One region of the Anoxybacillus sp. ST70 genome, then DNA from elsewhere that is predicted to be linked to it. Evidence: riboswitches for the same ligand, from Rfam matches in the RefSeq annotation. Region 1 holds a riboswitch; each other region holds the start of a gene.
What was found. Region 1 has a riboswitch for S-adenosylmethionine ahead of mtnW (2,3-diketo-5-methylthiopentyl-1-phosphate enolase). Riboswitches for the same ligand answer to the same signal wherever they lie in the genome.

Region 2: linked by a shared signal. The riboswitch ahead of K1I43_RS02820 (bifunctional homocysteine S-methyltransferase/methylenetetrahydrofolate reductase) and the one ahead of mtnW (2,3-diketo-5-methylthiopentyl-1-phosphate enolase) in region 1 are both predicted to bind S-adenosylmethionine.
Region 3: linked by a shared signal. The riboswitch ahead of metK (methionine adenosyltransferase) and the one ahead of mtnW (2,3-diketo-5-methylthiopentyl-1-phosphate enolase) in region 1 are both predicted to bind S-adenosylmethionine.

What each region holds. Positions count from the first base shown of each region.
Region 1 is NZ_JAHZOF010000001.1:360,781-364,058, reverse strand. Features, by position in the region: gene K1I43_RS01915 (carbon-nitrogen family hydrolase) at 1-574, opposite strand, end outside; gene K1I43_RS01910 (pyridoxal phosphate-dependent aminotransferase) at 672-1,844, shown strand; SAM riboswitch class I at 1,934-2,041, shown strand; gene mtnW (2,3-diketo-5-methylthiopentyl-1-phosphate enolase) at 2,101-3,278, shown strand, end outside.
Region 2 is NZ_JAHZOF010000001.1:535,049-538,326, forward strand. Features, by position in the region: gene K1I43_RS02805 (methyl-accepting chemotaxis protein) at 1-203, opposite strand, end outside; gene K1I43_RS02810 (BMP family lipoprotein) at 213-1,178, opposite strand; gene K1I43_RS02815 (YajQ family cyclic di-GMP-binding protein) at 1,346-1,837, shown strand; SAM riboswitch class I at 1,928-2,030, shown strand; gene K1I43_RS02820 (bifunctional homocysteine S-methyltransferase/methylenetetrahydrofolate reductase) at 2,100-3,278, shown strand, end outside.
Region 3 is NZ_JAHZOF010000002.1:11,489-14,766, reverse strand. Features, by position in the region: gene K1I43_RS03255 (gamma carbonic anhydrase) at 1-36, shown strand, start outside; gene K1I43_RS03250 (phosphatase PAP2 family protein) at 110-628, shown strand; gene metK (methionine adenosyltransferase) at 674-1,879, opposite strand; SAM riboswitch class I at 2,000-2,108, opposite strand; gene pckA (phosphoenolpyruvate carboxykinase (ATP)) at 2,283-3,278, shown strand, end outside.

The DNA of each region.
Region 1 (3,278 bases):
CGTAACATTGGTTTTCAATCGCTCTCGCCATTAATAACGTACGCCAATGATGAAGGCGAGCAAGCGGCCACTCCGCGACGACAAATAGCACTTCGGCTCCGTGAAGCGCATGGGTGTGAATCCATTCTGGAAAACGAATGTCATAACAAATGACGCCTGCGCACGTCGTGTGAGCGAGTTGAAAAACGTGTAACGTCTCCCCAGCGTGTAAATACATATGTTCATCCATCAATTTGAACAAATGAAGTTTACTATATTCGCTAACGACATGACCGTTTCGGTCGACGACATACATCGTATTCGTCATTTGTTTGTCTGTTTTTTTCGCTACCGATCCGCCGACAATATGCACATCGTACGTGCGCGCAAGCGAGGAAAGAAACGTTTTTGTATCTTCGCCGTTTTCGTCGGCGATGTCTGTTAATCTCGTTAAATCGTATCCTGTCGTCCATAGTTCTGGCAATACGACGACGTCGACGTCACGCGCCATTTGTTCCATGTAGCGCACGATCGTTTGTTTATTTTTTTTAGGCGCTCCAAACGCAATGTCCATTTGTATACAAGCGATATTCATTTCATTCACCTCGAAAAATTTTCTTTACATTTTGATTTTTACGATATATGATACATGACTAGAATTTCAACCTTTTTGTGAAGTAGGTGTGCGAAAAATGAAAACATTTCCGCAATCGAACTTGTTACAGCAACTACCGAAGCAATTTTTTGCTTCGCTCGTTCAAAAAGTCAATGCGGTCATTGCTGAAGGGCATGACGTCATTAATCTTGGGCAAGGAAATCCGGATCAGCCGACCCCTGCTCATATTGTAAACGCAATGCAACAGGCGGTCGCAAAGCCAGCGTACCATAAATATTCCCCGTTTCGCGGGTATTCGTTTTTGAAAGAAGCGGTAGCGACGTTTTACAAACGGGAGTATGGGGTAACCATTGATCCAGAAAAAGAAGTCGCCATTTTATTTGGCGGCAAAGCTGGGCTCGTTGAAATGCCGCTTTGTTTATTAAACCCCGGCGATGTCGTGCTCGTTCCCGATCCCGGTTATCCGGACTATTGGTCGGGCGTTGTGCTTGCGCGGGCGCGCATGGAAATGATGCCGCTGCGGGCGGAAAACGACTTTTTGCCCGATTATGAGGAGTTAAACAAAGACGTCGTTCGTCAAGCGAAATTGATGTTTTTAAACTATCCGAACAACCCGACAGGTGCGACAGCAACGGAATCGTTTTTTAAAGAAACCGTTTCGTTTGCTGAAACATACGGCATTGCTGTCGTGCATGATTTTGCGTATGGGGCGATCGGGTTTGACGGGAAAAAGCCGGTCAGCTTTTTACAAGTCGAAGGGGCGAAAGACGTTGGCATTGAAATTTATACGTTTTCAAAAACGTACAATATGGCAGGATGGCGCATCGGCTTTGCGGTCGGCAACGAAAGCATGATCGAAGCGATTAACGTTTTGCAAGATCATTTGTATGTGAGCATGTTCGGCGCCATTCAAGAAGCGGCAGCGGTCGCGCTTTTACAGTCGCAACAATGCGTCGATGAGCTTGTCGCCACGTATGAAGCAAGACGGAATACGTTTATTCGTGCATTAAACGACATCGGCTGGAACGTGCAAGCGCCAGCAGGTTCTTTTTTTGCGTGGCTTCCGGTGCCAAAAGGATATACGTCCGAAACGTTTGCCAATCTTTTACTTGAACAAGCACATGTCGCCGTTGCCCCAGGCATCGGCTTTGGAGAGCATGGGGAAGGATATGTGCGCACAGGGCTGTTGACAAGCGAAGAACGGCTGAAAGAAGTAGCAGAACGAATCGGACGATTGCAACTTTTTTAAAAAATCATTGACAAAATGAGAGACTGCTGTCATAATTCGAATTAAATTTATGAAAAACGAACCATTCAAAAAATTTCATACATTGCGAATTCTTATCAAGAGTAGGCGGAGGGACGAGCCCGATGAAGCCCGGCAACCGACTTAACGAACGTTAAGCACGGTGCTAATTCTCGCAGCAATCAGCTGAGAGATAAGAAGAGACGAACGATTAGCCTCTTCTTATGAAGAGGTTTTTTATTTGTAAAGGAGTGATACGATGATTACGGCAACATATTTGATTCATGATGACAAAGATTTGGCGAAAAAAGCGGAAGGGATTGCGCTTGGTCTTACGGTAGGATCGTGGACCGATTTGCCGCAACTTGAACAAGAACAGTTAAAAAAACATAAAGGGGTTGTAGAATCGATTGAACAGCTTGAGGAAGATGAGCGGGTCAATACGTATTTCGGGAAGCGATTCAAACGGGCGCTCGTGCGCATTTCGTATCCGAGCGTCAATTTTAGTGCCGATTTTCCAGCGATTTTGACGACGACGTTTGGCAAATTGTCGCTTGATGGAACGATTAAACTTGTTGACCTGACGTTTTCTGACGAATTAAAACGAGCATTTCCTGGTCCGCGCTTTGGCATTGATGGCATTCGTGAAAAGCTTGGCGTCTTTGACCGTCCGCTTGTCATGAGCATTTTTAAAGCGGTGATCGGTCGCGATTTGCGATATGTGACCGAGCAATTAAAACAGCAAGCGCTCGGCGGTGTCGATCTTGTGAAAGACGATGAAATTTTGTTTGAAAACGACTTGACGCCGTTTGAAAAGCGCATCGTCGCAGGAAAAGAAGCGTTACAAGACGTGTACGAACAAACAGGGCATCGGACGTTATATGCGGTCAATTTAACAGGGAAAACGTTTGAGCTAAAAGAAAAAGCGAAGCGGGCGGCGGAGCTCGGCGCGGACGTGTTGTTGTTTAACGTGTTTACATACGGGCTTGATGTATTGCAAGCGCTTCGCGAAGACGATGACATTCGTTTGCCGATCATGGCGCATCCGTCATTTAGCGGCGCGATCGCTTCATCGCACGTATATGGAGTGAGCTATGCGCTTCTTCTTGGCAAACTGTTGCGCATGTCAGGAGCGGACTTTTCGCTTTTCCCATCTCCGTACGGAAGCGTAGCGCTTGAAAAAGAACAGACGCTTGCGATTGCCGACGAACTGACGAAAGAAGAGCCGTTCGTCCGCGCGTTCCCTGTCCCATCGGCCAGCATTCATCCGGGACTTGTGCCGCTTTTAGTTCGCGATTTTGGCATCGATTCAGTCATTAACGCAGGCGGCGGGGTGCACGGTCATCCAGCCGGAGCGGTTGGCGGCGGGCAAGCGTTTCGAGCGGCAGTCGAAGCGGTGCTTTCAGGGCGTTCGCTTCATGAAGCGGCAAAAGAAAA
Region 2 (3,278 bases), 170 kb from region 1:
GGACTGTAAGCATAGTTGCTTAAACTTTGTTTCGTCGCTTTTAGCTCTGCCTGCAAATGTTGCGCTTTCATCATGAGCGGAACAAAATCTTGATTCGACGATTGAATCGAAAGCATATTTATAATGATAAACACGATAATCGCCCCCGCAATGACGGGTGTGGCTAATGAGTGAAATAATAACCGTTGTTTAATCGTCATCATATTCCTCCTTTATTTTGCGATGCCGTTTGTCGCTTTTTCTTTCCACTTTTCAAGCGTTGCTTGTTGCTCTGGAGTGAATGTCACGACGCGAATCGGCGCCAAATCAACACCGTTTTCTTTTAAGCCAAGCTGAACCGTCCCTTTTGGCACTTCTTTCGTTTCAACGTATTGTTTAATGACTGTATATAATGCGACATCAACATTTTTTAACATCGATGTGACCACTGCTTTTTCCGCATAAAAATATTGATCGCTATCGACACCGATCGCATATTTTTTATTCATTTCCGCCTCGCGAAGCACACCGACACCTGTAAATCCAGCCGCGGCATACAAGACGTCGGCCCCGTTTGCGATCATTTGTTTCGCAATTTGTGCCCCAAGTTTATCATCACCGAAATTGCCAGCGTACACTTCTTGCACTTTTGCTTCTGGTCTAACCGCTTTTACCCCTTGAATAAAGCCGTTCGCAAATTTGCGAATAAGCGGCACATCCGCTCCGCCAACAAAACCAACGTTGTTTGTTTTCGTCAACATGCCAGCCACTACGCCAGCTAAAAAGCTTCCTTCATCTTCTTTAAACGTAATCGATGTAATGTTCGGTAAATCAGATACCGCATCAATTAAGACGAATTGCTGTTTCGGATATTTTTTGGCGACTTTTTCTAAATCTTGTTGCACCATAAAACCTAATCCGATGACGAGATCGTTCCCTGCTTCAACGAGCTCTGTTAACCCTTTTTCATACGTCTCGGTTTCTTTTAACTCACGATAGTCAAAAAAGATACCTAGCTCATCGCGCGCTTTCATTAATCCTTTAAATGCCGAATCGCTAAACGATTGATCACCGAGTCCGACGTCTGACAACATAATGCCTATTTTTATTCGATCTTTCGGTTGAAAAGAACTCGTTTGCGAACACCCTGCGGCAAGCAATAAAACGAATGCCATCATGAGTGAAATCATTTTTTTCATCAAATTTCCTCATCTCCTTACTTTTCAATCAAATCCCGCTTCATTTATTATATCGACACATTCCGACATTTTGTTTACTTTTTATATATAAAAACTTTGTAAAGTTGTTCGTATGCCAACAATCGACTATAATGGAAGCACAACGAATTTATGCCGAGGTGATTCATATGTCAAAAGAAAGTTCGTTTGATATTGTGTCGAAAGTCGATTTGTCAGAAGTGACGAACGCCATCAACATCGCGTTAAAAGAAATTCAAAACCGCTACGACTTTAAAGGAAGCAAAAGCGACATTTCACTTGAAAAAGATGAGCTCATTCTCATTTCTGACGATGAGTTTAAACTTGAACAGCTGAAAGATGTGCTTATCGGCAAACTCATTAAACGCGGCGTGCCGACAAAAAACATTCAATACGGAAAAGTAGAGGCTGCATCTGGCGGAACGGTGCGCCAACGTGCGAAACTCGTCCAAGGCATCGACAAAGACAATGCGAAAAAAATTAACACAATCATTAAAAATACAGGTTTAAAAGTAAAAAGTCAAATTCAAGAAGACCAAATTCGTGTCAGCGGCAAAAGTAAAGACGATTTACAAAAAGTAATCGCCGCCATTCGCGAGGCAGATTTACCGATTGACGTTCAATTCGTCAACTACCGTTAAGAAGGCACTTTGCCTTCTTTTTCTTTTCTTAAATAAAATAGTTGAATATTTCTAAAAAATCAGTTACATTTATGAGTAACTTCATACAACATCTTATCGAGAGAAGGGGAGGGACTGGCCCGATGAACCTTCAGCAACCTGACGATCGTCAAGGTGCTAAGTCCAGACAAGCGATTCGCTTGGAAGATAAGAAGGAGCGCGTCAAGTCTTCTTCTTATGGAGAGGACTTTTTTACTTTAAACAAAGAAACGGAGGAATGGACGTGGGATTATTAGATGATTTAAAAGAACGCATCGTCATCGCGGATGGAGCGATGGGAACGTTATTATATGCGCACGGCATCGATCGTTGTTTTGAAGAATTAAACGTCACAAAGCCTGAAGAAATTGTCCATATTCATGAGGCGTATATTGAATCAGGCGCAGAAGTCATTCAAACGAACACATACGGCGCCAACTACGTAAAACTAGCACGTTACGGGCTGCAAGATGACGTAAAAAAAATAAACGAAGCAGCGGTCGGACTGGCGAAACGAGCGGCAAAAGGGCGCGCCTACGTGCTCGGTACGATCGGAGGACTACGGAGCACGAACAAAAGCGCGATTTCGCTTGAAGAAGTGAAACGAACATTTCGTGAACAGCTGTATGTGTTGTTAAACGAAGGTGTCGATGGGCTTTTGCTTGAAACATATTACGATTTCGAAGAATTGCAAACCGTTCTTTCCATCGCTCGCAAAGAAACGACGTTGCCGATCATCGCCCACGTCACGTTGCATGATATTGGCGTCCTGCAACACGGGATGCCGCTTGCTGAAGCGCTGACCGAATTAGAACGACTTGGGGCTGATGTCGTCGGCTTAAACTGCCATCTCGGCCCATATCATATGTTGCGCTCACTAGAAGAAGTACCGATTCCTACACGCGCTTTTTTATCGGTATATCCGAACGCGAGCTTGCCGCAATATCGCGACGGTCGCTTCATTTACGAAACGAGCGAACAATATTTTGAAGAAACGGCGCGCGCCTTTCGTGAACAAGGAGTTCGGCTCATCGGCGGCTGTTGCGGTACGACGCCAAAACATATTGCCGCCATTGCTCGCGCCCTTTCCGATCGCACGCCTGTATATAAAAAAGAAGTCAAACAGCGCCATCCGATCGTCGTCCAAGAAGAAAAACAAACGACAGCCCCTTCTCTTGCCGACATCGCTCGCACGCGACGCTCGATTATCGTCGAGCTCGATCCACCGAAAAAGCTCGGCTTAACGACATTTTTAGAAGGCGCAAAAGCGTTAAAAGAAGCAAACATTGATGCCTTAACGCTTGCCGACAACTCGCTTGCGACACCGCGCATTAGCAACGTCGCTGTCGGCACGATCGTCAAACAACAGCTTGGCATGCGTCCGCTCATTCATATTACATGCCGCGATCGAAACTTAATCGGC
Region 3 (3,278 bases), on a different contig from region 1:
AAGTCGCTTCAATTAAACAAACCACGCAATAAATAAGCGTGGTATTTTTACATTGTTTTATTATTGACTTAACATATATATTTTATCATAAATTCAGGGGGATTTGCTTATGTTGCGAAAATGGTACGATTGGGAGTGCAAGTTGTTTTACAGCATTAATCGTTATTTTGATCGGAAGTGGCTTAACGCGTATTTTCGCTCGATTACGCACATTGGAGGAGCGACATGCTCGATTACAACCGTATTGCTAGCCATTTGGTTGCTACGTGACGAATGGCAGGATGCTGCTATCGCGAGCGCGGTCGCATTGGCACTTAGTCATATTCCTGTCGCAATGATGAAAAAAATGTACCCACGCAAACGACCGTATATTTCACTTCATGACACAAAAGTAACAAAAAATCCGTTAACTGATCATTCATTTCCATCCGGACATACAACCGCAATATTTTCTGTCATCATTCCATTTTTACTATACGCTCCGGCATTAACGATTTGGCTCTTGCCCATCGCGTGTAGCGTCGCGATTTCGCGCATTTATTTAGGACTTCATTATCCATCTGATGTGCTTGCTGGCTGTATGCTCGGTACATTAGTTGGCATCGCTTCATTTTCTGTTCTTACTTAAAAAACAAGAAAGGAGAGCTACATCTTGTAACTCTCCCTTTTTTCCTTACTTCGCCAACTGTAACGCTTGTTGTTTTAACACTTCTGCTTTATCTGTACGTTCCCAAGGAAGATCAATATCTGTGCGGCCAAAGTGACCGTAAGCAGCTGTCTGTTTGTAAATCGGGCGACGAAGATCAAGCATTTTAATAATGCCCGCTGGGCGAAGATCAAAGTTGTTGCGCACCACTTCAATTAATACATCTTCAGATACTTTGCCTGTGCCGAACGTATCAATTGAAATCGATACAGGTTTTGCAACACCGATCGCATACGCTAACTGCACTTCGCATTTATCGGCAAGACCCGCTGCAACAATGTTTTTCGCTACGTAACGTGCCGCATACGCTGCTGAGCGGTCTACTTTCGTTGGATCTTTTCCTGAGAATGCCCCGCCGCCGTGACGTGCATAACCACCGTATGTGTCAACGATAATTTTACGTCCTGTCAACCCTGCGTCACCTTGTGGACCACCGATGACGAAACGTCCTGTTGGGTTGATAAAATATTTTGTGTTTTCATCGATCAATTCTGCCGGAACGACAGGTTTAATGACATGTTCTTTAATGTTGCGCACAATTTGATCTCGTGTAATTTCTGGATGATGTTGTGTAGAAACAACGATCGTATCGATACGTACAGGTTTGCCGTTTTCATCGTACTCCACAGTCACTTGCGTTTTTCCGTCTGGACGTAAGTACGGTAAAATGTCTTCTTTACGCACTTCTGCTAAACGGCGTGCAAGCTTATGTGCAAGAGAAATTGGTAGCGGCATAAGTTCTTTCGTTTCGTTGCACGCGAAGCCAAACATTAATCCTTGGTCACCTGCACCGATCGCTTCGATTTCTTCATCTGTCATTTGTCCTTCGCGAGCTTCTAACGCTTTGTCAACACCCATCGCGATATCTGGCGACTGTTCATCAATTGACGTCAATACTGCGCACGTATCTGCATCAAAGCCATATTTTGCGCGCGTATAGCCAATTTCACGAATTGTTTCACGAACAATTTTCGGAATATCTACATATGTAGATGTTGTAATTTCTCCACTCACTAACACAAGTCCTGTTGTTACACTCGTTTCGCACGCCACACGCGCATTCGGATCATTCGCTAAAATCGCATCTAAAATCGCATCGGAAATTTGGTCACAAATTTTATCCGGATGCCCTTCCGTTACAGATTCAGATGTAAACAGACGACGTTTAGGCATTCAAACATTCCTCCTCAGTATAGTGACAAATGATACGGTACTCATCCCTCTTATTATGGTCTATCGTGAAAAAAACCTTTCCCTCAGAGGAAAGGTTTTTGCATTTGTCTGCGCCTTTCACTCTTATCGTTCAAGGGCGTTCCCTTGCCACAGGTTAGCACCTTTTCACGTATGTGACGGTTGCTGGGTTTCATCGGGCCTGTCTCCCTCCACCAACTCGGGATAAGAGTATCCGTTCATTTCAGCATCATATCACATCGGTACAGAGCAAGTCAACGTTTTTTCTCCTGTCATAGTCTCGAAAATAAATTCAAGAAAAATACACGAATTAGTATGGACTATTTATTAAAATGTGTTATACTTTTTACATAAAGATAAATCAAACAAAGGTAGGTTTTGTCCAATGAATTCCATTGAACTGACAAACAAATTATCAACACTCTTACAAAGGGATGGGGTTTTTCATAACTTATCTGTACCGCGATTAGTAGAAAAAGTATTAACTCGCAAAGAAGGCGTCCTCACTTCGTCAGGTGCAGTTTGTGCAACAACTGGAAAATATACAGGTCGTTCTCCAAAAGATAAATATATTGTGGAAGAACCATCTGTGAAACATAAAATTGATTGGGGAACTGTCAATCAACCAATTTCTGAAGAAGTATTTGATAAACTGTACAACAAAGTGATCGATTATTTAATGACGAAAGAAGAAATATTTGTATTCAACGGCTTTGCTGGAGCGGATCCAGCTTATCGCTTGCCAATTCAAGTTGTCAATGAATTTGCTTGGCATAACTTATTTGCCCATCAATTGTTCATTCGTCCAACAACAGAAGAATTACAAACGCATGAACCACAATTTACGGTCATTTCTGCACCGACATTTAAAGCAGATCCAGCTGTTGACGGCACACGTTCAGAAACGTTTATTATCATCTCATTTGAACGTCGTACCGTGCTGATTGGTGGAACAGAATATGCAGGGGAAATGAAAAAATCGATTTTCTCTGTGATGAACTTTTTGTTGCCAGAACAAGGAATTTTTCCAATGCACTGCTCAGCAAACGTAGGTCAAGAAGGAGATGTCGCGCTCTTTTTCGGTTTATCAGGTACAGGGAAAACAACGCTTTCTGCCGATCCAAACCGTCGCCTAATTGGCGATGACGAGCACGGTTGGTCAAATAACGGCGTGTTCAACATTGAAGGCGGATGTTATGCGAAATGCATTAACTTATCACGCGAAAAAGAACCACAAATTTTCGATGCGATTCGCTTCGGTTCCGTATTAGAAAACGTCATGATTGATCCAGACACACGCATACCAAACTATGACGATGCAACGTTGACGGAAAATACGCGCGCAGCATATCCGCTTGAAGCAATGGATAATATCGTTCAA